Regions from separate parts of the Shewanella sp. T24-MNA-CIBAN-0130 genome, predicted to be linked through region 2. Evidence: riboswitches for the same ligand, from Rfam matches in the RefSeq annotation. Region 2 holds a riboswitch; the other holds the start of a gene.
The links. A riboswitch is a leader RNA that binds a small molecule or an ion and turns the genes downstream of it on or off. The one in region 2 is predicted to bind thiamine pyrophosphate.

Region 1 (15,927 bases), on a different contig from region 2:
CATTTGAAATTAAAACTGAGCAAGGCAATATTTTTGTCTTGGCTCAGGCATAAAGGGGTCCAATATGAGCGCTGAAAAATTTAACCTATTTTCATTTCACGGCAAGATGAAAATCATGCATTTAAGCTGGATGGCCTTTTTTATTACTTTTGTGGTGTGGTTTAACGCTGCCCCGTTAGTCAGCGTGATTGCCGACAGTTTAGGGCTGACGACATCACAGATTAAAACCTTATTGATCCTCAACGTGGCATTAACGATTCCGGCGCGGATCATCATCGGCATGGTTACCGATAAATATGGCCCAAGGATCACCTATTCTGCCTTGTTGGGGATTTGTTCTATACCTTGTTTTATGTTTGCCGTAGCTGATACTTTTGAGCAACTCGCCTTAGCGCGTTTTCTAATTGGTTTTATTGGTGCTGGCTTTGTGGTGGGTATTCGTATGGTAAGCGAATGGTTCCCAGCAAAAGAGCTCGGCACTGCAGAAGGTATTTATGGCGGTTGGGGTAACTTTGGTTCTGCTGCGGCAGCCTTTACATTACCCGCAGTAGCGCTTGCTTTTGGTGGTCCTGACGGCTGGCGTTATGCCATTGGGGTTACAGGTTTAATGAGCTTGTTGTTTGCGTTTGTGTATTATTTTAATGTCACTGATACGCCAAAAGGGTCAACCTACTTTAAACCGAAAAAGGGCGGCGGTTTAGAAGTCACCAGTAAAAGTGATTTTGTATTGCTGATCCTGATGAAAGTGCCTATGTATGCCACGCTGGCATTGTTGGGCTGGAAGTTATCACCTGCTGGCGTGAGTATGTTTACTCAAGAGACAACTTATCTCATTTACCTTGGCTTAGTGGTGGTGTTCTTGTTCGATTTTTACCAAACCTATCAAGTGAACAAACACTTATATTCAATAGAGGTACCAGAGTTTGAACGGTATCAATTTAAGCAAGTTGCGGTATTAAATGTGCTGTATTTCACTACATTTGGATCTGAGTTAGCTGTTGTGTCTATGTTACCGTTATTTTTTGCCGAAACGTTTGACCTGGGGATGGCGCAAGCCGGTATGTTGGCATCCAGCTATGCCTTTATGAACTTAATGTCTCGTCCTGGTGGTGGCTGGTTAAGTGACAGGTTTGGTCGTAAAACGACTTTATTAATCCTCACCGCAGGCTTGGCTATCGGTTATTTATCGGTGGCACAAATTGATTCATCATGGTCATTACCAATGGCGGTTACCGTTGTAATGGCATGTTCATTCTTTGTCCAAGGTGGCGAAGGTGCGGTATTTGCTGCAGTGCCGCTGATTAAACGTCGTTTAACAGGCCAAATAGCTGGCATGACAGGGGCTTATGGTAATGTTGGCGCGGTATTTTTCTTAACGGTGTACTCGATAGTCTCTACTCAAGTGTTTTTCTACGTGATTGCAGTCAGTGCCGTATTTGGCTTTGTGACATTATTTTTTATGAAAGAACCCAAAGGTCATATTGCTGAAGTGAATGAAAATGGCGAAGTGACATTAATCAGTGTCAGCTAGTGGTGCTTAAGTAAGTAGTTGCAACCCGCTGCCATTAAAGCTCAAATAGCTTGTGTTCAAGCGGTTTAAGTAAAGCGGTTAATCAAAAAAACGAGGGTTATATGGCTTCAGAGTCATTACAACAAGCGCTTGATCGTACAGAAGATACGCTTCCTTTTGCCGCAACCTTGCAGCTTGTTGTTGGCCAAGCTTCCGACAAAGGCCGTAAATCACAAAATGAAGATGCGATAGGTATTCGTATTCCTTCAGGTATGCCATTAATGACTAAGGGCGTTGTGAGTGTGATCAGCGATGGCGTTAGCACTGCGGAGGGGGGAGCACATGCTTCTGCTATTAGTGTGAGTAATTTTTTAGCCGATTATTATTCCACTCCTGAGACCTGGAGCGTGCAAACATCTAGTACTAAAGTATTAACCGCATTGAATCGTTGGTTGTATGGACTCGGGCAAGATTATCGGGATGCCAGACGCGGCTTTGTGTGTACCTTTAGTGCGCTGGTGTTTAAGTCTTGTTCTGTGCATATGCTGCATGTGGGTGATTCACGGATTTACCGTTTTCGCGATGGAGAGTTACTACAATTAAGCCATGATCATAGCACCAATATTAACTCATCAAGCCAATACCTTACCCGTGCATTGGGGATGGACGTTAAATTAGATGTTGATTACAAAACCTTATCGGTCGACGTCGGTGACCTGTATTTATTGACTACCGATGGGGTTCATGATCTATTAACTGAGTTTGAGATACATAAAAAATTAACTACCTTTAGTCAACAGCATCAGCAATTAACGGATGATACATGTGAACAGTTTTGCCAAAAATTAATTAGAAAGGCTTTCGATTTAGGCAGTAAAGACAATCTAAGTGCGCAGCTATTAAGTGTTAGCCAATTACCCAAACAAGCTATCGATGATGTGTATCACTGTTTATCACAGCAACCATTTCCGCCCCCCTTAAGCGTTGGTATGAAACTCGATGGTTATCAGGTGACCCATATCATTCATCAATCACAGCGTAGCCAAGTCTATCGGGTGGTGAATGAGCAAGGTCAAATTTTTTGTATGAAAACCCCCTCGATTAATTACATAGACGATGCCGCTTATATAGAGCGATTTATGTTAGAAAGTTGGACCGGTCAACGGATTAATAGTGCCCATGTGGTCAAGGTGGTCGAGCAGCACAAAACTAAATCGGCACTGTATTATTTAACTGAGTTCTTAAGCGGAATGAGCCTTGCAGAGTGGTTAACGCAACATAAAAAAGCACCTGTGGAAGATGTGTTACTGCTGCTTAAACAAATCGAATTAGGGGTTAGGGCATTTCATCGTCGTGAAACCCTGCATCAAGATTTAAAGCCCGACAATATTTTTATTACCCGAAATGGAGTGGTAAAAATTATTGATTTTGGTTCTTGTTATATTAAAGGCATTGCTGAAATCAGCAGTCCGTTAACCCGAGATACTATTTTGGGTACGGCAGATTACACGGCTCCAGAAGTGGTGCTTGGCTATCAAGTTGATGGCCGTGCTGATTTATTTTCACTTGCCGTGATTGCCTTTGAAATGTTGGCCGGGCAATTACCTTTTAAAGGCAAATTAGAAAAGTGTCGTAATCGACAGGACTTTACACGTTTAGAATACGTTAGCGTGCATCTATTAAACCCAATGGTGCCAGAGTGGATCGATTTAGCATTAAAAAAAGCACTCAATATCGAACCAAGTTTACGTCAAGGGGATACCTGTGAATTACTTCATCAATTAACGACTGCCAGAGTTAATCACACAGCAAAAGATTTTATTCCCATTATTGCCCGCAATCCTGTACGTTTTTGGCAAGTGATTTCAATCGTGTTGTTTTTATGCCTGCTAGTGTGTTTGTTTAATTAACCATCCTGCACAATAAAACATTCTTATTATATGGCATTATCACATGGGATTATTACATGGAATAATAATGAGTTACGGGTTGGAAATAGATGTATTTTTAACTTTCGATATACACTTTCTCCCGATCCTATTTAATCTCGAATCAGTCTACGTTACCTATATTTAACTTATTGTTATTTGAACTTTTGAACTTTAGAACTTTAGATGTTTAATGCCTATCCTCCTATCCTCCTATCCTTATAGCTTTGCTTTAGCTAAGATATAAGTAATGTTGATGAGTTAGCTTTAATAGGTAATCAAGCCAATATAAATCAACTTGGCGATGAACTGTTGGTTAACCTAAATAAACTCGGTAGCAATAATCAGTTTATTTCCACTCAATCAGGCTTTCATCATGTGGAATGACTTAATCCGTTTGGCTCAGACTGCTGCGGATAATACTGCTAATGTCACCCAATTTGCGACGATAACTCTGTTACTGTTGTTCAAGGCGTGTAGTACAAAAGGCTAACTAAGGGCGCGCAAGCACCCTTTAGGCTAATTGTTATACAGTAATCCACTTGTTAGACTCATTCACATTGATACGGACTTAGTTTCAATATACCACTGCTATTCATACCACTGGAGTGTTTGGAATGTTTAAAGTCGAAAATTGGATGATCGTATCGCGGTCACAGTTGTTAATTGATTTACTCGATTCTCGCTGGCCACAAGAGTTTTTGGTTAAATTAGCTAAAGCCCAACCAAGTAACATGTCGAAACTATTGTCTACACAAACCAATTCAATGGTTATTTTCGATTTAGCAACGATTGATCTTCAACAAGCATATCAACTGCAGCGCGTTATTGAGCGTGAGTATTTTGGTGTGCGTACTGTGTTTATAAATTTCCCAAAACAGGTTGATGCAACATTTTTAATTCATCCATCGACCACCACAGGCGTGTTTTATACCAATGCGAGTTTAGCTGATGTAAGTGCTGGTTTGAATGAAATTATCAAAGGTCGTAGCGTGATCCCTCAAGATCTATCTCAATCATTAATGGGTATGGATAATGAAGATGAAAGCGATCAACTGACTATTCGTGAGCGTGAGGTATTACAAACGTTATTGTCTGGTAGCACCAATCTTGATATTGCGAATCAACTCTTTGTCAGTGAATCAACCATTAAGACTCATCTATATCGCGCGTTCCGTAAGATTGGTGTTTCTAGCCGAGGGCAAGCCATTGCTTGGGCACAAACTCACATGCATGAGGTAAGAGTGTGATATCTCGGCAAAGTCGTCAAAGAATATCAAGCAAAAACACTTGAAGATGCTCAAGGCAATAGTTTGTTGGCTAATTCCCGCTGCATGGCCATATAGTTAATACGATGGGTGTGAAATGTATTTATCGAAGATAAAGCTAAAGAGTGACAAAAAAAAGGATATCAAATTGATATCCTTTTTTTGTCAATGTTAGAACCGAATGCTCGGTGTTAACTAAACCTTCGGTGTTAACTAAACCATAGTGCCGTTTTATTCGGTTGCTCAATCGTGAGTGAAACTGTGTCTAAAGCGGCTGTACAAATGGGCAGTTGTCCTTGCATCAGTTCATCACGTCTAAACCAATGTAGCTTGAGTTGCTCGCCGATAGTCAAGCTTTGCAATTGCTGCTCAAATTGACTGGTCACTAACAAGTTATCGGCTGCAATCAATAAATCACCCGCACTTAAGCCCGCTTGGTGTGCTGGACTGTATTGGTTCACACTTAATACTTTTAAACCGAATGACTCTGCTTTTGTTTTAGCGCCAAAGCCAATATTAAAGCCTTTTGCATCACCGCCACCTAAATCCGCACTGCCTTCACTTGCACGAAGCGTCATGGTCACCCCAACTTGGGCCAGTAATTCTTTTAAGGGGATATCATGAGTGTTGTTTAAATAAGCAAATAAATCATCACATGGGCGATCCAGTATGGTTTCAACAATTCGTTGATGACTGAGCGGATCGGTACCAATTTCGGTTAAGCCATATTGTTGCCAAAGTTGACGCATTACATCATCTAAACTGTTACGCCCCTGAGTTTCAGTGCGAATGGTTAAATCTAAAAACAACCCAAAGAGCGCGCCTTTGGTGTAATAGCTGACAATGGCATTGGCGGCATTTTCATCTTGTTTATAAAACTTGGTCCATGCATTAAAACTTGATTGCTTTAAGGTTTGCTTAAAACGACCTTGACCTCGATATACGCGGGTCATAATTTGGCTAAGCAGGGTAAGGTAACCGGCTTGATCAATACAGTGAGACTTAAAGGTGATTAAATCATCGTAATATGAAGTAATGCCCTCATAAGCCCATAACTGTTCAGTGTAAGACTCTTGGGATAAATCAAACGGGGTAAATTCAGCTGGTTTAATGCGTTTGACATTCCATGAGTGGAAGTATTCATGGCTGCACAGTGATAAATAAGTGCGGTAGCCTTTATCTACTGGCGCATCTAATGACTGTGGTAAATCATTACGGGAACACATTAGCGCAGTTGACGCTTTATGTTCTAAGCCACCAAAACCATTATCCAACACAGTGGTCATAAACACATAGCGTTTAAAGGGCGCTGGAGTGCCAAACAGATTGATTTCGTATTCACAAATAGCGCTAAGATCTTTGGCTAAACGGGCCATGTTGGCTCGGTGTTTACCACTTAATACGATATCGTGGGGAACACCTGCTGCGAAAAATGTCTCGATGGTGAGTTCGCCCATTTCAACTGGATGATCGATTAAGTCATCATAGTTTTGTGCGCTAAAATCACCAAAGCCAAATTGATCACCTGTGGTTCTGGTCATGCTGGTGGCCAGAGTCCAATGAGCCAATTCTGTGAGTGCCGGCTTAGCAATAGTGACGCTATGGGGTTGTGGCTCAAGCCCTTTTGCCGCTAAAAACACACTGCTGCCATTAAAGAAACCGTGGTTGGTGTCAAGATGAGCCGTTCTAACGGATAAATCCCAAGCGTAGATTTGGTAACATAAGCTAATATCACTACCTTGGTTGTTTAATTGCCAAGTTTGCTTATCTAATTGAGTGACACTCAGCGGTAGTTGGTTTTCTTTGGCATCGATGTTAATGATATTTTTAGCAAAATCTCGGATCATGTAGCTGCCAGGTAACCATGCCGGTAAATAGAAAACTTGAAATGGGTTTGCGCATGTTAGCGTTAGGGTGACTTCAAATAGGTGTGCTTTGGGATCGATCGCATGAATATGGTAATGCATAAAGAATTCCGAATGAGTAGGTGAGTCACAATCAAAACGATTGAGCTATAATCTACAATGCTGCCAAAAATGCTGACGTTAAGCAAACGAATCGCATTTTGAGTAAAAGATTGGCTATAAACCTAGTTTTTACTGGAGTGATAGATCAAAGAGTTGATAGTATTATCAATAGCAACAATGCAGTTATTTAATGAGGGCACCCAAATGGCCGAAGAAACCATCTTTAGCAAAATTATTCGACGTGAAATTCCAGCTGATATTTTATATCAAGATGAGTTAGTCACTGCATTTCGGGATATTGCACCGCAAGCACCGACCCATATTCTCATCATTCCTAACCATTTAATCAGCACCACTAATGAGGTTAAAGCCTCTGATGAAAAAGCATTAGGGCGGATGATAACGGTTGCATCCAAACTTGCCGATGAAGCGGGGATTGCACAAGACGGTTATCGGTTAATCATGAATTGCAACAAACATGGTGGCCAAGAGGTTTATCATATTCATATGCATCTTTTGGGTGGTAAACCATTAGGCCCAATGCTGAGTTGTGGATAATGAAAATTAACAGTGATTTTTTTCCGTTAACCGAAGTCGCAAGGCGTTTTGTAAACCAATTAGCTCAATGTCGTCGTTTAGGATTAACCGTGCAAGAAGCCAGCGAGCATCATGTGCAGATTGAGTTGCCTTATAGCGAAGATATTATTGGTTATCCAGATACTGGGGTTATCCATGGCGGAGTGATCACCACACTCATTGATACCGCATGCGGCACTGCAGTTGTGTGCGCCATATTGAAAAAATACCAATCGTTAGAATTGTCACCGACGTTGGATTTACGGGTGGATTACATGAAACCTGCTGAACCTCATAAATCGGTTTATGCCTTTGCTGAATGTTACCGGCTCTCATCCACTGTGGCTTTTACCCGTGCGATTGCTTATCAAGACAGTATTGATGAACCTATCGCTCATGCTGTGGGTTCATTTATGCGCATCAGTCCTGAAATGGTCGGTGAAGCGTTTCGCCAAGCGTTAATGGGGAATTTACCTGAGGTTAAATCATGATTGATCAAACCAACGAAAGTACACCGGCGTGTTTAGATGTTCAAGATGTGGTGAAACGCGCCATTGAACTGAACGACTATAGTTATCTACTTGAAAAAGTGCCTTATTCTCAATTTATTGGTATGTCTGTGGCCCGTTTTGGTGATGAAATGGTATTTAGGCTACCGGCCAAAGATGACAATATTGGCAATCCTATTTTGCCCGCTATTCATGGCGGCGTCATTGCTGGGTTTATGGAAATGTCGGCGATTGTACAGTTGATGGTGTTTATGCAGGCCAAGAAAGTACCTAAAATTGTCGATTTCTCAATTGATTATTTACGCGCAGGTTTGCATCAAGATACCTTTGCTGAATGTAAAATTACCCGTCAAGGTCGTCGGGTGGCAAATGTAAGCATGAACTGCTGGCAAACCAACCGAAAGCAACTTATTGCCACAGCACGAGCTCATTTTTTATTGGATTAGCCATGCCTTAAATCTTTATTAAGCCACGGCTTTAATTGCATCGGTTTTGAGAGGGATATTGTATGAAACTAGCTTCATTATGGTTTATCGCGACAACATTGCTATTGAGTGCCTGCGCGCATAATACCGCGGGCATCGCAGTGGATTCTGCGGGGCAAGTGAGGGTTGATAACTCATCGTTTGCTAATGAGGTCGCTGTGGTGGATATTTCAGCTATTATGATCGCTGATTTAATTAAAGCTTCAGCCTTAATTCAAAGTCAATCGAGTACTGACTTGCGCCTACAATATAAATTCACTTGGTTTGATGCCAGTGGATTGACGGTTGAAGATGAAGCAAGCAGTTGGAAGTCGATTAAATTACATGGCAAGCAGCAGTTACAAGTCAGTGCGGTTGCCCCCAATGCGCAAGCGACACGATTTGAGATTTATGTGCGTGAAACCTTCTCTTATTAATATCATCGCGACGTTATTGAAGAGGTTTACGTGATGTGACCAAGCCTGGTAGTTAATAAATTGCATCGTTACGTTATCAAATTATATTTTTGCGAGTGTAATCATACAGGAGTTAGTTTATAATCGTGATCGCCAAGGGGTGTTCAGTAAAACCTGAACTGAGATGTCTGTATGACAAACCCTTAGAACCTGATCCGGCTTATACCGGCGTAGGAATGGGCCACACTATCGTTAGGTGCACCTCTTATTCTCTACTCTTGCCGGATCTCAAAATAATCATTTGAGGTCCTATGTTCACGATAAATCCTACTACGTTACACCAGACACCCATAGCATTAGCTGTTTTTGCAGCGTTAAGCTCGCCGATTGTTATGGCTAAAACTGCTGATATCGAAAGCGTCACCCCCGAATATGAAAAAATGGAAGTCATTATTGTTAATGCTGATTTTAGTAATATCAGTCTTGATAAAATGCCCTCTAGCGTGACCGTCATTGACGCTCAACAACTTGAAGATGAAGGCGCACAACATTTCGAAGATGTGCTTAACTCTATCGCTAACTTTAATTGGTCCGGCGGCAGCTCTCGTCCTAAATATTTTCAAATTCGCGGCGTTGGTGAGCAAGAACAATATCAAGGCGCACCTAACTCATCAGTTGGTTTTGTGGTCGATGACATCGACTTATCTGGCCTTGGTATGGTGTCGAGCATGTACGACATGCAGCAGGTGGAAGTCTTACGTGGTCCACAAGGCACCCAATATGGTGCCAACGCGTTAGCCGGATTAATTTACTTAAAAAGCAATGACCCCACTGAATCGTTTGAGCATGGTGCAAAAGTCAGCTTAGGTGATGATAATCTTGCTACTCTTTCTGGTTTCAGCTCCGGTCCGCTAAATGATTCAGGCAAATTGCTCTATCGAGTATCGTTAGAGCAACATAACCAAAACGGCTACCGTGACAACCTTTATCTTAATCGCGACGATACCAATGAACGTGACGAGTTAACTGCCAGAGCTAAATTACGTTGGTATGCTACTGACGATCTGCAAGTTGATTTAACCTTGTTACATGCAAATTTTGATAATGGCTATGATGTGTGGACATTGGATAATAATCGCAGCAACACCTTAACCGACCAACCCGGTATCGATACCCAAAAAACCACAGGGGCTGGGATTAAGTTTATTTATACTGGTGTGCAAACATTTGACTTCACCTCGTTAACCTCATTCGCGCAAACCAACCACCATAATGGTTATGATGGCGATTGGGCTAATTCCGATTATTGGGCAAGTAAAGCTTGTACGGCTTATGATGCCGATGGTGTCGTTAATGGTACCGAACCTTGTGTTTATGATTATACCTGGGATAAAGAGGGTGACCGCAAAACCTTAACTCAAGAGTTTCGTCTATCGTCAAAAAATGGCGGACGAATTTGGGCAGATAGCACCGACTGGTTAGTGGGTGTGTATGCGATGAATTTGAAAGAAGATAATGACTTATATTCAGAATACAACACTTATCCAGATGAAGTGCTGCAGTCAAGTTACGATGCGACCAACTATGCAGTATTTGGTCAGTTAGACAGTCATTTAGGCGATGATTATTTATTGTCTACAGGATTACGATTAGAGCGTCGTGATAGTGATTACAGTGACAGTAATAAGGATGGTTTTGCCCCGTCAGAAGATATGTGGGGGGGCCATATTGCATTATCAAAAGTTATTAATGCGGATCATAATGCCTATGTTCGTATCGCCCGGGGTTATAAAGCGGGTGGATTTAATATGACATTACCTGCCCAATTGTCTGACAAGAAAGAGTTCGATACTGAGATCCTATATAACTATGAAGTGGGTTTAAAGTCGAGTTGGTTTGACGGTGAAGTCGATTCTACAGTGGCGCTATTTTATATGGATCGCCAAGATCAACAAGTGGCTGCGTCTTTACAAGACCCTGATAGCCCGCAGCGATTTATTCTTTTTACCGAAAACGCTGGCAGTTCAAAAAACTACGGCGCAGAGCTTGATGCAAAATGGTACTTAACTGAAAATATTGAATTTTATGGTAGCTTTGGTTGGTTGGAAACCGAATATGGCCAATATCAATACAGTGATAAATACGGTTCTACCATTGATTTGTCGGGTCGTGAACTGGCCCATTCTCCTAATGTCACTTACAGTGCGGGCATGACGTATGTCGCTGACTCTGGTTGGTTCGCCAACGTTAATGCCAGTGGTAAAAGCCAGTTTTATTATTCGGACAGCAATGAGTCCCAGTCAGAAGCCTATACCATTTATAACGCACGTCTAGGTTATGAAACGCCGACGTGGTCAGCTTATTTATGGGGCCGCAATTTGTTTGATGAACAATATGGCGTGCGTGGTTTTTACTTTGGCAACGAGCCAGATCAAGACTGGGCAGACAAGCAATACATTCGTTATGGTGATCCGCGCCAATTAGGTGTGACACTAGAAATCCAATTTATGTAATAGCTTATAGCCGCTGTAACCTCGGTTGTAGTGGTTTTTATTAAGGAATAGCAATGAAGTTAACTGCAGAAATCAGCATGTATCCGTTTAATGAAAATTATCTCGATCCGATCCAATGGTTTATCGGCAGAGTGGATAGTTATGACAATATTCAACGAGTCACTAATGCGATGGCAACACAAGTGTGTGGTGAGTATGGCGATGTTATGTCGATGCTAGCCGTTGAAATGCAGGCCGCTCACCAAAAATGGGGCAAGGCCGTTTTTGTGTGTAAATTTATTGGTGGTGAGCTCAACCTTGCTCATAGCGAATAACCACAATGAGTGAGTTACTCTCAACAATACAGCAAGTTTTAGGAGAGGCGTCATTAATGACGTTCTGGGAAGCCATTGCCGTTATGCTGGCACTGGCTTACTTAATTCTTGCTATGCGGACCAATATTTGGTGTTGGTCTGCGGCATTTATTAGCACCGCCATTTATACGGTATTGTTTTGGAATGTGTCTTTGTTAATGGAGTCGGTACTCAATATCTATTATATGGGCATGGCGGTGTATGGTTATTGGCTGTGGTTACATGTGCCGTCCTCGCAGCAGCGAAATCAGCATAATAGTGCTCAGCACAATATAGAGAGCCATCAACTTAACATTACCAGTTGGTCGTGGAGTACTCATGCTGTTGTCATCGGCGTCACATCTTTGGTGTCTTTACTGGTGGGGTATGTTATGGCTAATCATACCTCTGCAGCATTTCCCTATATCGACGCGGCAACCACTTGTTTTGCGGTAGTGACAACCTATTTAGTGGCAAAAAAAGTACTGGAGAATTGGCTCTATTGGGTCGTCATTGATTTTGTGTCTATTTACCTTTATTTCCAAAAAGGCTTGATGTTGACATCAGGTCTGTTTGTTTTATACGTCGCGATGGCGGTTGGGGGTTACATTATGTGGCGCAAGAAATATTATCATCATATTATACAGCAAGATAACGTTGCCCAAGACGTGGTTGGTGTATAGCCAATAACAATACAATCTCCCTAGAGTAAATATTTGATGTCCCAACCCTTGTTATCGCTACCTAACAATGTGCTTGAAATGATGCAACAAATGATGCCAGTAGCATTGTTTCACAGACTCAACGCACAATGTACTGCAATATCGTTCCTCAACACCGGGATCAGCAATGTTAACATTAAGTTATCTTGCGATGACGGCGATAAGGTATTGAGAGTTAATCAACCCCACAGTACTTGGTGCGATAGGGCGCTTGAAGTCGAATGTTGGCAAGCCGCGATGGCTGCTAACATTGCACCTGCATTAATTTGGGTCAGTGATGATAAAAAAGTGTATTTAAGTGAGTTTATTGATCAACCCGACATAGACTGGTCGATATTTTCCGCAATGCACAGTAATGCATCTATCCAGCAGGAAACAAATAAACCTGTTTTAGCCGTTGATGCTGTCCCTTTGTTAAGCGCATTATTGAGTAAACTTAGTGCGTTACCAGTGCCTCGTACCAGTATTACCGTGAGTGTGCAATGGCAACAATATGTGCATCAATTAGATTCTTTAAGTACCACGCAAACCGAACCACAATGGCATCATGCTTGGCAGCAATTGTTACGCTTAAATGGATTTGTTCAGCATTGGTTATCGCAGTTAGAAGCGTGTGTTTTGTTGCCCGTTTTTTGTCATCGAGATTTAACCCCGCACAATTTACTTCTTGGCGGCAGCGTATCGCATCAGCTATTAAGCATTGATTATGAATATGCGGTGGCCAGTCATCCGTTATTCGATTTAGCCAGCGTGATAGCCAGTCATCAACTATCGACAACCCAAGTGAGTCAATTAATTGATAACGTGATTATCCAATATTGCCAAATATCGAGCCTCACAGATGTTGCGGCGGCTAAAGCTGCGTTACCTGCTGCAATAAATTGTTTTTGGTTATTCTCAGCGATGTGGGCATTATTAATGGCAGCTAAAGAACCGCACAAATCTACACAATACTTACAATACTTTACAAAGTATTTTACATTAATTACTTGCTAATATGCTCTGATAAAGTACAAATAAGGTAAATTTCGATAAGGGAATTATCTGTGTCTAAAAAATTGATTGTCCTACTGTTAAGTAGCCTATTATTTGTCGGCTGTTCCACTAAAATAAGCTATTTCTTTTTGGATTGGGCGATAGAGTGGGAGGTTGAAGAATACGTAGACTTAACCTCAGAGCAGCAAGACAAATTTGATATTATTATTGAATCGTTTTTAGTCTGGCATCGCCAACAAGAATTACCCCGTTATCGTGATCAACTGTCTTTATTATCGACATTAACGAATCAACAAACCATGACCCCAGAGCTATGGCTTAAACAAGTGTCAATGGCGAAGGCCCATTGGTCCAGAATTTTCGATTTTGTTATGCCTGATCTGTTACCTATTTTGGCGAGCTTATCTGATGAACAAGTTGATCAGGTACTGACGCAGCTAAAAAAAGAACAAAAAGAATTAATCGAAGAATACGCCGGCAAAGATAAAGCCGAGTTGATAATCGACTCAGATAAAAGAATCGCAAAAAAATTATCAGAATGGACCGGTGATATAACCGATGCGCAAAAAGACATCATTCATCAAGCCAATACGCAACGTTTAGCGACCTTGGATATGTGGCTAGAGTATCGCCATGAATGGTTGAGTCAATTTGAACAAGCGATGAAACGCCGTCAGCAAACTGATTATTTTACCCAACAAATGAAATTATTAATGATCTCGCCAGATGAACTTAAATCTGAGGTGTATCGCGATAATGTTACCGAAAACACCCGTAAATTTGGTTCAATGTTAATTGCGCTTAATCAAACGTTTAGTCAAAAACAACGTAAGCACTTCGACAAAAAATTAGCAGAATTAGTAGAAGATTTAACTGAATTACACTTAGACAAATAATACATATTTATAGCTGTTAATCGCATAAGCTGAAATGTTTTTAATCTTCAGCGGGTCTATTACTACAACAACGATTTCAGCCTAGGTTATTTATGCAGACACTAAGTAGATTATATCAACAGTTTTTAAATGTGATTAAACATACAGAAGGCTTTGCTCCATTAGCGTTAAGGATTTATTTAGCACCAGTGTTAATGCAGGCTGGTTACAACAAATTATCACATTTTGAAGACACAGCCGCTTGGTTTGGTAATCCAGATTGGGGGTTAGGCTTACCGATGCCAGAAGTGATGACTGCTCTGGCTGCAGGCACAGAGTTGTTTGGTGGTTTTTTACTGTTAATTGGTTTGGCGACACGTATTGTGGCACTGCCGATGATGGCAACCATGGTGGTAGCCGCTTTTGCGGTGCACTTACCTAATGGCTGGTTAGCTATTGCCGATGCAAGTTCGTGGTTAGCCAATGAGCAAGTGTTGGCTTCAGCGGAAAAACTGTCTGCAGCAAAAGCGATTTTACAACAGCATGGTAATTATGAATGGTTAACCAGTTCAGGTAATTTCGTTATTCTCAATAATGGTATTGAGTTTGCCATTACCTACTTGATCATGCTATTTGCCATCTTTGCGCTGGGCGGCGGTCGTTACACCAGTGTCGATTATTTTATTTCTCGTCGTTATTTAAACAATACTTAAGCGCTATTTTCCTCAACAGGTGTTAACACAGATGATGTAAAGTTTTGAAAATAACCCACCAATTAAGTGGGTTATTTGTTAACATTAGCATCAGAACTCATCTAGAAGGACCGTATCTTGGACGCAACACAACTGCTACTAACCCGCCAATCAACTCCACGTCTTATTGCCCCTGCGCCGAATGCTGAGCAACTTACATTGTTACTCGATTCTGCAGCAAGAGTACCCGACCATGGTGCCTTGACCCCATGGGAGTTTATTATCGCAATCGATGAAGGTTTGGCTAAACTGGCGAATATTTTTGTTGATGCAGCTAAAAAAAAGGGTGCAGATGATGCTTTTTTAGCTAAAGTTGGCAATATGCCTTATCGCGCACCTATGGTGATTACTGTGGTCGCTAAAACGCAAGCACATAATAACGTTCCCGCTTTAGAGCAGCACATTGCAGCCGGTTGTGCGACGATGGCCATGCAGCAAGCTGCATTTTCGATTGGGCTTGGTGCAGTATGGCGTACAGGCGATTTTGCTTTTGATGCTAATGTTCATCAACAATTAGGTTTGTCGGCACAAGACCAAATAGTGGGCTTTTTATATGTAGGCACACCAGCGGTAACGGCGCCAACAAAGCCATTAAAAAATGGACGCCAATTCGCTCGCTATTTATAAGCGGGAGTAACAGATAATATAAGCCTTAATTTAGCCACGTGGCTCGCTGATGCTGGGATGGTTAAATAGGGCTAGGGCGTCTATTCGTAGAATTCAAGTGGGATTATGTTCTGATAAACATAATAGCCTAATGGTCCCATCAATAAACTGAGCATCGACCAGACAAAACGTTGAGCATTTCCGATAGGTGCTTTCGACATTAAGGCTCGATAGCAAAAGTGAATATGTAAAATTAGTAATGCGATAAGCATTATGACTAACGTAATATCCATATTATCCATGTCATGTTCCTTTGCGTTCTAGCAATGACTTATTTAAGTGTAAACTTAAAATCTCAATTTGCAGTAAAAATAATAGTAATCCATGTTATTAAACGGCTATTCACTGCTAACATCTTTAATCTACTTTAAAAATTAACGGATTAATAGTCTGTAAACTACTAAATATTAATAATTTTTAATTGTTGCACAAA
Region 2 (15,927 bases):
CTACCAATATCGATATTAGTATTGCCAAGTATTTAATTAAACAACCTAATGAACTCTGCAGAAAACAAGCCTGGCTCGCCTATCAAGTTCGAACTAAAGACCAACAAGCCCCTGCACTGGCATTGATCCATCAACTGCAACAGCAGCATGCAATGCTTCAAGAATATGGCAATACAGCACAGGCACAGCTGTCATCTCATGGTTTAACCCCTCTATTATTAGCGCAATTTTTAGCCGAGCAAACAACCAATCTAAATATCGCGCCATGGAATATTGCCCAAGCTTTAGGCCGTGCCAGTAAATCATCGAACATGGATACGGTAACTGCGAATGCATTTTTACAGCAAATATTGCAAAGCCTTAAGCCTTTAGATCTCAAGTTTGAGCTAATCATTGTAGAAAAATCGACTATAGACAAAGATCCCTCCACTGATGATAGTCAACATAGGGCCTTGAGTGACACGCAAATTATTCGAGTTTGGCATCAACAAAGATTATTGGGTGAGATTTTTACCTACCCACCAGGTAAGTTACAACCTGGTGTCAACGTAGATGGTCAACTGATAAAACAAACTGTGGTTGGTCATCAATTTGGTCAATATGTGCTCAGTTTTCCACAACAATTAACTCGCACAACACAACAACACGAATTAATTAACGCCTTGAGCCAAGCAATAGTATCCTTAGCTCAAGGTGGCCAGTTTTATTTTCTCAACCATCGAGGCCAAAACAGCGATGCCCATGCTATTGCAACGCAATGGTTAGTTCACTACATTAAGCAGCAACTTAGCTTGCCCTTACAGTCTGAACGTAGCGAACTCGCCGCAAATTACCAGAAACAACTGTGGGTATTTAGAGCAAAAGTCGCGCTGGCATTTTATCAGTATGAAGGTGATTTGAAGCGGACTGATCAAGATATTTGGTTAGCTTATAATCAGCAACTATCAGACAAATTTGAACAAAGTTTTGGCCAGCCATGGCCTAATGCTACTGATGCAATATATAGTTATCAAGCTATTGCTAATGAAGGCATTAATCATTATCTTCCTCTATGGCAAACTGCATTGGCTCAATTAGTCATTGCCCAGACCCCCCCTACAATATCGACCAGGGATATATTTAATTTATTAGTTGTCAACGAAACAGATTTAACCTTAAACGATAAACTTGAGCAGCTTATTGGCCCACCGATTGACCCACATTCACTCATCAGGAGATTTAAACATGCTGGTACTACACAAGAGTAAAGCACTCTGGTACTTACTATTGTCAGCTACGTTGTTTAGTAGTGTGGTTTTCGCAACAAAGCCCGTTGAAAAAGTAGCTCATAATTTAACGTCTGAACAAGTTTATCATGGGATTAAAGCCAATTTAGAGACCAATCTTTATTCGTTACCCCCACGAGTCCAAGGACATTATGCCATTCGTCAATTCCGTATGACGGGTGAAACCAAATATGCCAACGGGTCATTAATCGACCTACTCACCATTGCTGAACGCCAAGCCTATTATTCCTGTAATCTGGATAAACCAGGTTTTATTAAAAGTGAATCAAAAATTGCAGTGGATAAATTAGGTAACGGCCCACGTGGCCAAGCACGTAAAAAAGCCATCGCCCCCTACCCTAACTTTATGTTGTATAGCAATGTCTTATTACGTTATGCCAGCCGTGTCGATGAGTTTGGCTTTACCGGACCTTGTCATGATTTAATGATAAAAACCCTAAAAAATGCCAACTTAGCACCCGCGTTAACCGATAAACAGATGATCCAAGCTTGGGCTGCACAATTAATAAACTATGTGTACTGGGCGAAACAAATTGGTGTTGGCGACTATTATGAGGCTTACAAAAAGGCCTTTATTAACACATACCCAAACAGCAAAGATGATCAGCTTGAAAAAGGCCAATACAAAAATAAAATTTATGGCATGACTCACTTTATTTTTTCAGCCAGCGGGTATTATCAATACCCAGTTGATCCAAAAGAACATCAGTGGATTTTAGATTACTTCGAAAAGAATATCGATCGTATTTTAACGGACACTACAGAAGATATTATTACTGAAGTGGGTATTAGTTTCTTGATCACTGGCAATGGTTCAAATCCTGTTGTCGATAAAGTGAAAAAACATGTCATTGCAGCCTACGATCCAAACACTATGATGATCCTATCACCTCATGGTAAAGCGGACTTATCCAGCGGCGAACACAGAAATGTGTTGGCAATGATGTTACTAGATTGGCCTGACACATTACATAAAGGCCCATATTTAAATGATATTGCTAGTACTAAGAAACATCTACCTAAATTAGTTAAGCCTAAAGCATCTGCGAGTGATACTAAATTACACTAAATAAGACCTGTATATATTGAAGACAAATGTGCCCCATTTGTCTTGTTTACATAAAAAGATGTTATGGTTTTTTCCTTCAATTTCTGTCACCTGTAAAGAGAACACTTAATGAGCCGAGCAAAATCAACGCTAGAGCAATGGCGGATCGTCCAAGCAGTCGTTGATTTTGGAGGCTATGCGCAGGCAGCAGAGAAACTCAATAAAAGCCAATCGTCACTCAACCATGCCGTGTCCAAGTTACAGCACCAATTAGGCATTAACCTACTCGAAGTAAAAGGCCGCAAAGCCTATTTAACTGAACAAGGTGAAGTATTACTGCGTCGTTCCCGTCATTTAACTCAATCGGTTGAAGAGCTTGAACAATTAGCCAGCAATTTAGGCCAAGGTTGGGAACCTAACCTAACCATTGCCAGAGAGATTGTTTATCCGATGGACGATCTTGTTGGATCATTAACAGCATTTTTACCTGAAAGTCGCGGCACTCGTGTAACGATTATTGATTCGGTGATTTCAGGCACTCATGAATTAGTAAAAAATAATCAGGTCGATATTGCTATCTGTGCCACCCCCCCTAAAGGCCATATTGCTGAACCGTTATGTGAATTAAGTTTTGAACTTGTGTGTCATCCCGAGCATCCACTGTCACAACTCGCGTTAATTGAAGATGACAAGCAATTAGCCCAGCACTTGCAAATTGTGATTAAAGATACAGGAATAAATGCCACCAATGATATTGGTTGGTTAAAAGCAGAACAGCGTTGGACCGTATCTAACTTTCATGAAGCAAAAATAATTTTGGCACGTAATATAGGTTTTTGCTGGATACCCAGTTTTTTAGTCGAACAAGAAATTGCTAATAAACAACTCATCCGATTACATTTGCGCGGCAGTTATCAGCGAAAAATAATGCTTAACTTAGTAATACCGAATCGCGATCAGCAAGGGCCGGCCTGTAAATTATTAGAAAACTTAATTTTAAAACAACATAATTTACCATTTAATGATTAATTATCAGCAGAAGATGTTTTCTTCCCATTAAGTAAGTCTAAATGTCACTTTAATCTAGTTAACCTCGGTCGGGATAATAAACGGTTATCAAACAGCCACTTGTTCAGCTACTTATGTTGCATTGACTTGCAATAGACTCACAATACGCAACATAATCTAACCACTCAGCATGGTAGCTTTTCTAGGCTTAGCGAATGTTAACTTAATACCTGATGAGGCATAGATAAAGGTGGGTATTACACGTAAATTTCGATTTGACGAGCTGAGTTTATTTCAGCCTTATGGGTACCCTTTACAACCGTTTCATTTGCAACAGTAAGATGGCCCTGCTCTGCTGATAATGGCCGCCTGGAGGATAATAAATTCATATTAGTCTCATCGGCACCAAGGGTGTCATTTATCGTTAAAGTACGGCTATTAGGCGTGATAGGATTGTGGGAATGAGTTATTGAAGTGGATCCTGACTGATTATCTGAGGCCGTAAAAAGGTTACCGGACTCAGAGGTATTTTGACTTTTTTGTGTAGACCCAGTGTTTTGTTGGCTTTGTTGAATTAACTCTTGGTTTGCATCATTGATGTTTTTTAATGCTTGCGCCGCAACATGAATGTCCGCCATTGACGGTTGCACAGGGGCCATTGCTGCTGCATACACTTTCTGCATTTTACTTAACGTTGCTTGGGAATCGCCATCTACGGTCGACACATCAATATTGACTCCACCATCGACAACATAGCGACGCCCATCTGGGCCTTTTTCATATTGATAACTTGGACTTTGGGCTAAACTGCCACCTATTGCTGCGTGGGCTTTTTCGTGCGTTTTAACCTCGGTATCTCGCTGCGTGAGTTGGTCGATCTGTATTGTTTCAGCTCGCTCTATTTGCTGTTGTTTTGTTGCTACCTTTTGCTCAACTTGTTTTGCTGCGGCCTCATCTTGGGTGTTTGATGCTTGAGGCTCTGCAGTTGCTTTGGAATCATCTAACAATGCAGTTCCCGCAGTGTCATTTATGGGTGTAGCTGAACTGACCGATGGCTTATTAATATGATTAACCGCTGGTTGTTGTGTATTAGCCGTATCACTTTTACTCGTGCTGGTTGATATCCCTGTACCAACTGATGTTGGTGCAACAACGCCCGGAGCCGGCACTTGAGTTTGTGAACGATTCAATACACCAGCCAGATTGAGTGGGCCACTTTTAAAATGGTAACTGTGGAGTGGATCAGCACCGACGTTTTTTTTAGACTGAATGTCATTTTTGTCTGAGATGCTAGACGAAAAACCCGGCTGAGTATCCGTACTGGGTAAATTAACCTTGAGGTCTTTTGACGCGTTAAATGTCGATGTAGCCGCTGCTTGAATTGAGTTAGAGCTGGATTTAAGCGAACTATTGTTAACCAAACTATTGTTAACCCAATTAGACTGAACGGCTGCAGATTGGGTGTCTATGGATTTAGTTGTTATCGCTTGGGTAGTATTGACTTGAGCGTTATTGATTTGAGCGTTATTGATTTGAGCGTTATTTGTTTGAGTGCTACTTATTTTAGAACTACTTATTTTAGTGCTACTTACTTGAGAGCTAGTTGCTTGAGAGCCAGTCGTTTGAGCCTCTGGTGCGGATAATGAATTGCGATGGTTTATTTGGGCAGCATTGATAACTGACCCTGTGTTAGCGGAAACCATTAACGCACTCATGATTACACTTGGATATCAATCAAGCTACCAACTGTCTCAGATGCCACTTCAATCACTTTCGAGGATGCTTGAGCTTGATTGGATGATTCAGTCGCAGACACTAAGGCCGCTGTGGTATCTGTTTGTCCAACAGCACGAGAGCTTAATGTCACAGTCTCTTGTGTCGATGAGCTAGGCACCGCCGGTTTTTGTTGATCTGGCATTGCAACAGATGTTGTCGCTTGGGCTAAACCTTGTTGAGCACTTTGCAATCCTTGTACACCTGATGCATACGCTGATTGAACTTGCATAATAACCGCTCCTGATCCTAAAAAGTCGATTTAGTATGGGCTAAATCGACTAATATGTATAGTTTTCAAACACAACTAACCTATATTTTAGCCTTTAACCCAACCCATCTCCCAATCTTTCCATACGGGATTAATCCCCCGTAGTTTCATTTGAGTAACAACTTGTTCAACAGAGCGACTATCACTGATCTCAAATTGGTCAAGCTGACTGTCTGGTGTCATGTAACCACCTGGTTGAGTTGAGCTTCCTGCACTCATGTGGGTAATGCCTAAAGGGAGTAAATTATCCCTCAACGACGGTAGCTCGCGAGTCGACAAACTGATTTCAAGCTGCGGATTAAACAATCTAAATGCACAAATCATTTGTACTAAGCCTGCATCGGTTAATTCAACTTTCGGCGTAATACCGCCAGTACAGGGGCGTAAACGAGGTAACGAGATACTGTATCGGTTGCGCCAATAGGTTTTCTCTAAGTAATCTAGATGAAAGCCCATGAGTAATGCATCTAATCGCCAATCATCGAGTCCTAGTAACACCCCTAAGCCAATTTTATCAATCCCCGCTTTTGCCACTCGGTCTGGGGTATCTAAACGGTAAATGAAATCTTGTTTTTTACCGCGAGTATGGTGTTTAGCGTAAGTGTGTGGCCGGTAAGTTTCTTGGTACACCATAACGGCATCGACCCCTAACTGTCCTAGACGTTGATACTGATGAGTATCCAGCGGCTGAACTTCCATCGCCACGTAATTAAAAGCCGAGTTAACTATCGGTAACATCGACTCAAAATATCCCATTCCAACTTTGGTTTCATGCTCGCCAGACACCAATAATATCGAATCAAAGCCTCGTTGTTTAATAATCGCAATTTCTGCGGCTAACTCTTCCTGAGTAAGCGTTTTACGCTTGACCTTATTGCTCATACTAAAACCACAATAATCACATTCATTAGCGCACAGGTTAGACAAATACAAAGGCAAAAAAAGACCAATATTGGCACCAAATCGTTGCCGTGTAAGCTGGGCAGCTTGCTGCGCCATTGGTTCAATATATGCCATTGCCGCCGGCGATAATAACGCTAAAAGACTGTCTATATTGCCGCTAGGGTTACGTAACGCTAACTCGACCTCTTTGGCGGTAGTCGAATACAGCTTCATCGATAACGCATCGGGAGCCAATTGCGAAAAGACCGTAGAATACGTCATGTTGAATCTCTCATAATATGAGCTGTCGGGATTGGTACCTTTATTGATGAATCAGTCAAAAAAGCCGTTAATGGGCTTGTCGCATCAGCGTGATGGTTTACTGCGCCTAATCCGGCAAGATATGCTTGTCTTCCGGTAGCAACCGCATCAGCAAAGCATTTGGCCATTTTCTGAGGATAAGCACTACTGGCAATCGCGGTATTAACCAATACTGCAGCGGCGCCCATTTCCATGGCCCTGCAAGCTTGTGATGGCGCGCCAATTCCAGCATCGATTATCACTGGTATAGTGGCTTGTTCGATGATGATGCGTAAAAAGGTTTCCGTCGCTAAGCCTTGGTTGCTGCCAATGGGACTGCCAAGAGGCATGACTGCGGCGCAACCGACTTCTTCTAGTCGCCGACATAACACAGGGTCGGCATGCACATAAGGCATAACAATATAGCCTTGCTCACACAAGTATTGGGCCGCTATCAGTGTTTCAATGGGATCGGGCAGTAGATATTTAGGATCGGGATGAATTTCGAGTTTAATCCATTTAGTACCGAGCATTTCATAAGCCAGCTCAGCGGCAAAAATAGCTTCTTTTGCATTACGCGCCCCAGCAGTATTGGGCAGTAATTTTACCCCCAGACTTTGCAATGGCCCGAGTAAATTATCATGGCCGCGTGTTAAATCGATACGCTTCATGGCCAAAGTCACTAACTGCGACCCCGAACTGGCTATCGCTTGTAACATAGTGTTGTGATCTGCAAACTTTCCCGTTCCGGTAAATAAACGCGACGAGAATTGATGATCGGCTATCGTCAACATTATTAACCTCCAGCAACGGCAGAAAAGACCGTAATATTGTCGTTCGCTTGACACAATATATGCATCCAACGGCTTCGTGGTACAACACTATCATTGACGACGATGGCAACAGACTGAGTGGGTAAATCACATAAAATCAATAATTCGGCTACATTCAAATTAGCCCGAACGATTTGTTCGACCCCATTGAGTTGCAACGTTATCTGAGAGTGGCTATCAATATGTGTCATTAGGCTGCTCCGCATGCTGAGTTAATGCCTGCTGATGACACATTTCACAGTCTGGGTCTCGAGTCATATTGGCATGCTGCCAGCGTAAATCCTTAGCATTAAAATGATGTAAAATACCGTATTGGGTAAAGGTATTACTGATATGTTGTATGCCCACCAGCGCTTGCATACTGGCAATAATACCCACAGCAGGCCCAAGCACGCCTGCTTGGGTACAATTTTGCGCCATGTCCATATCAAGTGGATATAAACAACGATAGCAACCGCATGGTGAATTTGAGCCTGGGTCTGAATATGGGTCTGAATCTGAGCCTGAACATGAAAAATCAATACAAAACACTTGTCCTTGATAACCACTGATCGCCCCACTAACCAGTGTCAATTGATGCTCAACACACATTTGGTTAATAAGCTGCCTAGCACTGACATTATCAGTGCAGTCAAACACCACGGTTTTACTCATCTGTTGCTTGGCAAGCTTATTAAAATGCTGGGCCGTGACTTTTCCCGCTAGCACATCGATGTTGATCTCAGGGTAAGCAGCACTTAGCACCTTTTTTGCAACCTTGACTTTTGCTTGGCCAATATCTGCGGCCGTGAACAACAGTTGCCTTGGTAAGTTTGATAACTCAACAACATCGTGGTCAATTAACAGCATGTGCTGAACACCTGCTGCCGCGAGGTAATGCGCCACTACATGGCCTAATCCACCAACGCCGACAATCACCACCGCGCTATTCATAATGGCAAGTTGACCCGCTTCCCCTATATTGCTCAGTAACATGGTGCGCGAGTACTGGATATAGTGCCTATCAGATAAAGTGTTCATACGCCCTCCGCAGATAAATTCACTTGCGGTAACGACCGTGTAAGCTGTAGCCATTTGTGATGCAAGGCTAGATAAGCCTTGGCGGGATCTACAGCAGTGGTCACAGCCCTGACAACCGCAGCATCACCCACCCCTGTCTTAGCAATTAACGCAAGGTTACTGAGATTGATTCCGCCAATCGCTACGGTTGGATAATGACGCGAAAATAAGCTGACATAACGAGTCAGCTTGTTGACCCCTTGGGGGGCTGATGGCATTTTTTTAGTGGTGGTGGCAAAAATATGCCCGAGGGCAATATAGGATGGTGAATACTGGTGGGCTAACAAGGCTTCAAAATAACTGTGACTGGATAAGCCTAATGCAAGTCCACCATCGGCAATCGCGCTTAAATCTGCACTTGCCATGTCTTCTTGACCTAAGTGAACCCCAAAAGCACCGTGTTTAAGCGCTAATTGCCAATGGTCATTGATAAATAACTGAGCATGAAACTCGCGACCCAGTTTAATCGCAGTGATGATATTGTTTTCCAGTGGTAATCGCGGCTGACAGTCTGCATCTGGATCGAGCTTAGTGCGATATTGGATTGTCTTGCAACCTACTACTAGCAGTTGTTTTAGGATATTAAGATCATCAACAACGGGATAAATACCTAACGGTTGAAGCAAGCCTGTAAAGCCATTATGCGCCGCGCGCTTAACCGTAAAAGCTTGAGCTAGATTGCCTGATGTGATTAAGTTGATTAACGGCATAACCTCTAGATCATCGGGCCAACCCGTTCGGGCTAACACACCAGCACCTTGCCCAGGACAGAAGCCTAATGCTAAGCCTTTACTGACATAAGCTTTTGCCAATACGATAGCGTCATGCACCACCAAATCATGGGCGATAAAGCATGCAATAGCAGATGATAATGTACAACCACTGCCATGATTATTGCTCAAGGTTATCCGCGGACTGGTTAATGTAAATGATGCATTATCGTGGGCAATACTGGCGCCCTTTACGGCTTTACTCACATAAATATCTATCGCAAATTGGTGCTGCCACAGGGCATCACCTCCTTTGGCGAGTACATGGCAGTTAAAGCTATCTGATAACCACTTAGCGTTGTTGATCATCTGCTGTTGCAAAGTGCTAACGGTGTTTATTTCAATAGATGATCTATTAGATGACTCAACAGGCGGTTCAACATCTATCTCATCAGTTCGATGTTGTGCCAAAACGGAATGACGACATAAGCGGCGTAATTCATGTTGATTAGGGGTTAATAAGTCAATTAAGCCAATAAGAGGACTAAAATCGAGATCCATAGGATTAAAGCTAGCACCACTGCTGGCGACCATCACAGGATCAAGTATCACAAACGGCCTAATCTTTCGCGTCATTCGCATTTGAGTCAAACACTCCGCCAATAGGTCTACCTGAGCTTGGGATGCCAACAGTCCGATTTTAATCGCAACTGGCGGTAAGTCAGCCAGTAAACTCGCAAATTGTGCCAATAGCATAGGTTCAGAAACAGGCTCAACCAGGCTTACACTAACGGAGTTTTGCGCGGTTAAGGTGGTTATCACGCTACACCCGTGACACGATAAATCCTGCATGGTTAATAAATCAGCTTGAATACCAGCCCCACCACCACTGTCTGAACCGGCTATAGTCCAAACAATAGGTGGTGTTGGCGTTATGTATTCACTGACAAGCGTCGTTGAATTCATAGTGATTATTCAACCTCAGCCGTTAAGTCGATATCGGCTTTTACAACCGGTTTAACCTCATGATAAATCGCCGATCCAGCGGCTTTAAATTCCGCCGACTTTTGCGCCATCGCCTCAGTTTGGCTCAAGGTTTGAGTTTGATCTGAATGTTGATCTAGAGGGTGGCTTTGATAAGCGCTAGCTGAAGCAACTTCAATCTTAAGCGCTTGTGCTTGCTCAAGATTAGCGGCATATTCGCGCACTTCATGGGTGATTTTCATTGAGCAAAATTTGGGTCCACACATCGAACAAAAATGGGCCACTTTAGCTGACTCTTGCGGTAATGATTCATCGTGATAAGCCCGTGCGGTATCAGGATCAAGACCTAAGTTATATTGGTCTTCCCAGCGAAATTCAAAACGTGCTTTTGATAAGGCGTTATCTCGCACTTGAGCCCCAGGATGTCCCTTAGCCACATCTGCCGCATGGGCAGCAATTTTATACGCGATGAGTCCTTGCTTTACATCATCTTTATTAGGTAAACCCAGGTGCTCTTTGGGGGTGACATAACACAACATTGCCACGCCGTACCAGGCCATCATGGCAGCACCAATCCCCGAGGTGAAATGATCATAACCAGGAGCAATATCGGTGGTTTGTGGGCCTAAGGTATAAAATGGCGCTTCGTCACAATGGGCTAATTGTTTTTCCATATTGACTTTAATCAGCTGCATCGGCACATGACCAGGGCCTTCAATAATCGTTTGCACGTCATATTGCCATGCAATTTTAACTAACTCACCTAGGGTTGCTAATTCTGCAAATTGGGCTTCATCATTGGCATCGGCAATAGAGCCGGGGCGCATGCCATCGCCTAATGACAACGACACATCATATTGAGCACAAATTTGGCAAATATCGCGAAAATGTTCATATAAGAAACTTTCTTTATGGTGGCTTAAACACCACTTAGCCATAATAGAACCGCCACGCGACACAATACCGGTTAAGCGTTTAGCCGTCATCGGCACATAACGCAATAACACGCCGGCGTGGATAGTAAAATAATCCACTCCCTGCTCAGCTTGTTCAATTAAGGTATCTCTAAACACTGACCAATTAAGATCTTCAGCAACCCCATTAACCTTTTCTAATGCTTGATAAATGGGGACTGTGCCAATAGGCACTGGAGAATTACGAATAAGCCATTCACGCGTTTCATGAATATAGCGCCCTGTCGATAAGTCCATTACCGTATCTGCGCCCCAACGAGTGGACCACACCAGTTTTTCAACTTCTTCTTCAATTGAAGATGTCACTGCTGAATTGCCAATATTGGCATTCACTTTAACCAAAAAGTTACGCCCAATAATCATAGGTTCAGTTTCTGGGTGATTAATATTAAGCGGAATAATCGCTCGACCTCGAGCCACTTCATCGCGAACAAATTCAGGGGTAATTAACTGGCCGATATGCGCGCCAAAAGCTTCCCCAGGTGCTTTTTGAGTCAGTACACTGTCTGTAACCTCACTGCGAGCCATGTTTTCACGAATGGCAATATACTCCATTTCTGGGGTGATAATGCCTTGGCGAGCATAGTGCATTTGGGTCACACATTTGCCTGTTTTAGCGCGTTTCGGGGCAACAAGAGCATCAAAACGTAAATGGTCTACACCATCGTCGGCGAGTCTTTGCTGCGTAAAACCAGAACTTGCTGCGGATAATTGTTCGGTGTCAGCACGTTCATCAATCCAAGCTTGGCGAATTTTAGCCAAACCTTGGCGGACGTTGATATTGGCTCGGGGATCAGAATAAGCACCGGCACAGTCGTACACCATAATAGGCGGATTAGCTTGCTTGATGGGCTCGGCATCGCTGCCACCCATCACGGTATCAGATTGATTAACTTGGCGCATAGCAACATTAATGTCCGCGCGGCTGCCGGGTAAATAGACTTTTTCAGAATTAGGGTGTTGTAACGGTTTAAGGGTATCTATAAATTGTTGAGCGTTAGCTCGAGTTTGACGACGGTTTGGATTTGACATTAGCAACCTCATTATTAAGAGTAGAGTTGCTTGTCTGGAGAGGTGTTGATAGCAGCAGTGAACAATACAAACGCTATTGTTCACGTTAATAATCATATGTAAAAAATAGTAAAATAATAACCTAACAGGATATCAAAACCGATAAATAGACCCGGGATTAAGCATCACTTATTCTGTTGTTAATACTTTATTTATCTTCCTCAATAATCATGATTATTACGCTTGTTTCCTTCGCAGGTTCTAGCCTGATCAGGTTCAACGGATCCCGAATAAACGGTCTCAGCCATAATGGCACTCCGACAAGATGTCCGCCAGTATAAGCAAGCTTGTATCAAAATAACAAGACCTTAATGTGTAAATAGTACCAATATCATCACTTATCGGCGTAGTGGATAGCCTGACTCATGTGTCATTAAAATATTAACTCATCCTATGACGCAAGTTTAAACAAAGGTGCGACAATATGCCGCATTTATTAAGTTTATTAGCAGGTTATAATTTTTTCAAATCTCATATGTACCATTAATAGCATTCATCAATGGTACATATCCTTGACCGAAAAAGGTGATCGTTTTGACAAAATCGACTGAGCAAACACTTAATGTATTAAGCAATACTCCTTGGCTTTACTCATCAATCGCATTGGCGATCAGTGTTGCCATTACGCCACAAGTGATAGCTAAGCAGTACACTGCACAAGATAGCTCTCGCATTGAACACGTCACGGTACACGGACAACAAACTGCACATAAAGACCTGTTAGGCTCAGCAGAAAATCTACTCAAAAAACAAGGCGTCGATTTTTCACAAGCCGGTGGCGTATCAGCCTTACCTATTTTAAATGGCATGATGGGCGATCGCATTAAGATACTTATTGATGGCAGCGACATTACCGCATCATGTGCCAATCACATGAATCCGCCGCTCTCCTATGTGTCTGCAAATCAAATCAGTTCTGCGCAGGTGGTCGCGGGGGTATCTCCTGTCAGTGCTGGCGGCGATAATATTGCCGGTGTGATAAAAATCAGTAGCTTAAATCCCATTTTTGCGAATAGCGATACGGTCACATGGCACAGCGGTAATGTGGCTGCAGGTTATCGCAGCGCTAGCGACGCCTTTTTAGCTGGTGTCAATGCGACCCTAGCAAGCAAAGAACTCAGTGTTAGTTATCAAGGCTCATTTGAAGATGCAAACAGCTATACCGATGGTCATGGCGATAAAGTATTAGACACGCTATACCAATCACAAAATCATGCCTTAACCGCAGCTTGGCAAGACGATAGCCAACAAATTGCCATTAAACTCACACATCAGCATATTCCTTATCAAGGTTTTGCCAACCAATATATGGACATGACTAACAATGACAGTTATGGCGCTTTAGCCCGCTATCAATTGCAACTCGATAACGAAGGTCTGTTCACGTCCCAAGTCAATTGGCACAGTGTTGAACATGAAATGGGATTTTTTACTGACGAAAAAATCGGCATGATGCCAATGGAAACCACAGGTAAAGATTACAGCTACCAACTGCATTGGCTATTACCCATAAGTTCAGACAGTACCTTGCTGATTGGGCAAGAATATTATGTTTATCAACTTGATGATACTTGGCCTGCTATTAATGGTTCTACCATGATGGGGCCCAATGATTATATCAATATTAATGACGGCAAGCGTCAACGCGCAGCTCTTTATGGTGAATGGCAGCAAACCTTAAATCGTCGTTGGTGGCTGTCGGCTGGTGTACGCTATGAATATGTGTCAACAAGCACAGGTGAAGTACAACCCTACAACACCATGAGCATGATGGGCATGACAAATGTGAATGCTACCGCAGCTAACGAGTTCAATGACCTTTATCGTAAGCGCAATGACAATATTATCGACGCTACCCTGCTTGCGCGTTATCAATTGAGTGATACCGAAGTCATTGAATTAGGCTTAGCGAGAAAGAGCCGCGCGCCTAATTTATATGAACGCTATAGCTGGGGTCAAAGCACCATGGCCACGACTATGATTGGTTGGTACGGTGATGCAAATGGCTATATTGGTAATCCTGATCTTAGCGCCGAAACGGCACATACCTTAAGTGCAGCATACAAGCTGGTACAAGACGATTTAGCTTTTAGTGCAACCGCCTGGTATAGCACCATTAAAGACTATATCGATGCCGATGTGGTAGGTCATTTTAACAAAACCACAATGGCCAATACTCGGCGTAATATTTTACAATTTGCCAATGTTGACGCCACCCTGTTTGGCGCACGTATGGATGCTGAATATCAACTAGCAGAAAACAGCAGTGGTAAGTGGCTAATGGTCGCTAATGTCAGTGCGACTCGCGGGGAAAGAAATGACAGTAACGAGCCCTTATATCAAATAAAGCCTTTGCAAACTGAGTTGGCTTTACAGCAAGAACGGGGGGATTGGCAAAATAGTGTTAGCTGGCAATGGGTTGCAAGCAAAGATCGCGTTGATAGTCAGCGTTTAGAAAACTCAACAGACTGTTACTCACGGCTTAACTTAAGCAGCAGTATTCAATGGCAAGATGTGACAATGACCATCGCAGTGAACAACCTACTCGATGACTATTATCAATTGCCGCTGGGCGGTGTCAGTGTTGCACAATACAAAGCAGACAGCAGTAACGGCTTTGAACCAATAGCCGGTGCAGGCCGCTCATTGGAGCTCAATGTTAGTTTCGCATTCTAATTGACACCAGAGGCGTGCTAAAAAAATCAAGTTTACGTTTGGTTAAGTCGTGGCATCCTCATACGTTAGTAACACTTTTTTGAAGCATTACCAATCTGCCACTGATTTTTAAATGAATGACCCCGCAGAGCCCTTAGTGACAGACCGCGGCCCATTAATAATGAAGCGAAAAAACCACGAATGGAATTCACTCATGGAATTCACTCATGGAATTAGGGCCAAACAATATAAATCACATTGTGGGCCCAACTGAGCTACTGCTGCTGTTGGTGTTAAAGCAAAAACGTCTATCGTGATGTAGAGATTTTAGTCTTATTTTGACGGAGCTTATGGGACTACACATTTGTCTTCGATACTTGTGATAGACCGACTATCTCTAATAAAGCGTCCTAACCTTTCACGGAGTGCTAGATAGACACAAAACATATTGTCCATTGTCAGCCGCTAATATTTGGTAAAACAATACTCGAGTTGGCGGCTTAGGTTTTATCGTCTGGGATACTCAAATCAATATCATCTAAGTCGACGCTTTGAAGAATACTGTCTTTGGGCTTATCTTCATCGACTCGATTTTTGTTTAACCTTTGTTCTGCCGCTGCCATCGCCTTTGCCAATGTCTGCTTTTTACGCCACACCACCAAACCAACAACGCCGACTAAAAAGAGTACCCCGTTAATGGTAATAATCCAAAACATGGCATTATCCTTGGCCACTTGTTCTTCAATGGCAGCCTGAATGGCCGCTTTTTCAGCCAGCGCTTGGGCTGTTGGCGCAGGCGCAGCCGGTTCGATTAAATTGAAAAACATTTCTGGTAAATTAAGGACGATTTCACGGCCATCGACTGTTGTCGACACCACATAACCTTTAACCCGATAACTACCAAACTTGGTCACTTTAGGTAGATATAAAATTTGATCTGAACTGGTCACTGTTTGCAATGTGATCGGCAGTTTTAACCCGGCAGGCCCCACTAATTCAAACTCAAAATGAGTTTGTGCTAACAAAACAACAGATTCATCAACCGATAATTGTATTTGCCATATGTCTTTTAA

Region 1: another riboswitch for thiamine pyrophosphate. It lies ahead of AAEZ02_RS07245 (TonB-dependent receptor); the one in region 2 lies ahead of thiC (phosphomethylpyrimidine synthase ThiC).

The regions. Positions count from the first base shown of each region.
Region 1 is NZ_JBEOPP010000012.1:33,627-49,553, forward strand. Features, by position in the region: gene nirD (nitrite reductase small subunit NirD) at 1-53, shown strand, start outside; gene AAEZ02_RS07205 (NarK family nitrate/nitrite MFS transporter) at 65-1,531, shown strand; gene AAEZ02_RS07210 (bifunctional protein-serine/threonine kinase/phosphatase) at 1,633-3,420, shown strand; gene AAEZ02_RS07215 (LuxR C-terminal-related transcriptional regulator) at 4,056-4,688, shown strand; gene AAEZ02_RS07220 (M61 family metallopeptidase) at 4,916-6,673, opposite strand; gene hinT (purine nucleoside phosphoramidase) at 6,878-7,231, shown strand; gene AAEZ02_RS07230 (PaaI family thioesterase) at 7,231-7,740, shown strand; gene AAEZ02_RS07235 (PaaI family thioesterase) at 7,737-8,204, shown strand; gene AAEZ02_RS07240 (YcfL family putative periplasmic lipoprotein) at 8,267-8,659, shown strand; TPP riboswitch at 8,785-8,892, shown strand; gene AAEZ02_RS07245 (TonB-dependent receptor) at 8,950-11,151, shown strand; gene AAEZ02_RS07250 (hypothetical protein) at 11,205-11,465, shown strand; gene pnuC (nicotinamide riboside transporter PnuC) at 11,471-12,166, shown strand; gene AAEZ02_RS07260 (phosphotransferase family protein) at 12,203-13,201, shown strand; gene AAEZ02_RS07265 (DUF6279 family lipoprotein) at 13,252-14,097, shown strand; gene AAEZ02_RS07270 (HvfX family Cu-binding RiPP maturation protein) at 14,190-14,789, shown strand; gene AAEZ02_RS07275 (NAD(P)H nitroreductase) at 14,907-15,455, shown strand; gene AAEZ02_RS07280 (hypothetical protein) at 15,536-15,736, opposite strand; gene AAEZ02_RS07285 (glutathione S-transferase) at 15,912-15,927, opposite strand, start outside.
Region 2 is NZ_JBEOPP010000034.1:12,724-28,650, reverse strand. Features, by position in the region: gene AAEZ02_RS13905 (hypothetical protein) at 1-1,247, shown strand, start outside; gene AAEZ02_RS13900 (DUF3541 domain-containing protein) at 1,225-2,355, shown strand; gene AAEZ02_RS13895 (LysR family transcriptional regulator) at 2,464-3,363, shown strand; gene AAEZ02_RS13890 (putative metalloprotease CJM1_0395 family protein) at 3,600-5,057, opposite strand; gene AAEZ02_RS13885 (chemotaxis protein) at 5,060-5,347, opposite strand; gene thiH (2-iminoacetate synthase ThiH) at 5,435-6,550, opposite strand; gene AAEZ02_RS13875 (thiazole synthase) at 6,547-7,362, opposite strand; gene thiS (sulfur carrier protein ThiS) at 7,365-7,592, opposite strand; gene AAEZ02_RS13865 (HesA/MoeB/ThiF family protein) at 7,579-8,421, opposite strand; gene AAEZ02_RS13860 (bifunctional hydroxymethylpyrimidine kinase/phosphomethylpyrimidine kinase) at 8,418-10,136, opposite strand; gene thiC (phosphomethylpyrimidine synthase ThiC) at 10,142-12,160, opposite strand; TPP riboswitch at 12,370-12,469, opposite strand; gene AAEZ02_RS13850 (TonB-dependent receptor) at 12,734-14,875, shown strand; gene AAEZ02_RS13845 (TIGR03503 family protein) at 15,355-15,927, opposite strand, start outside.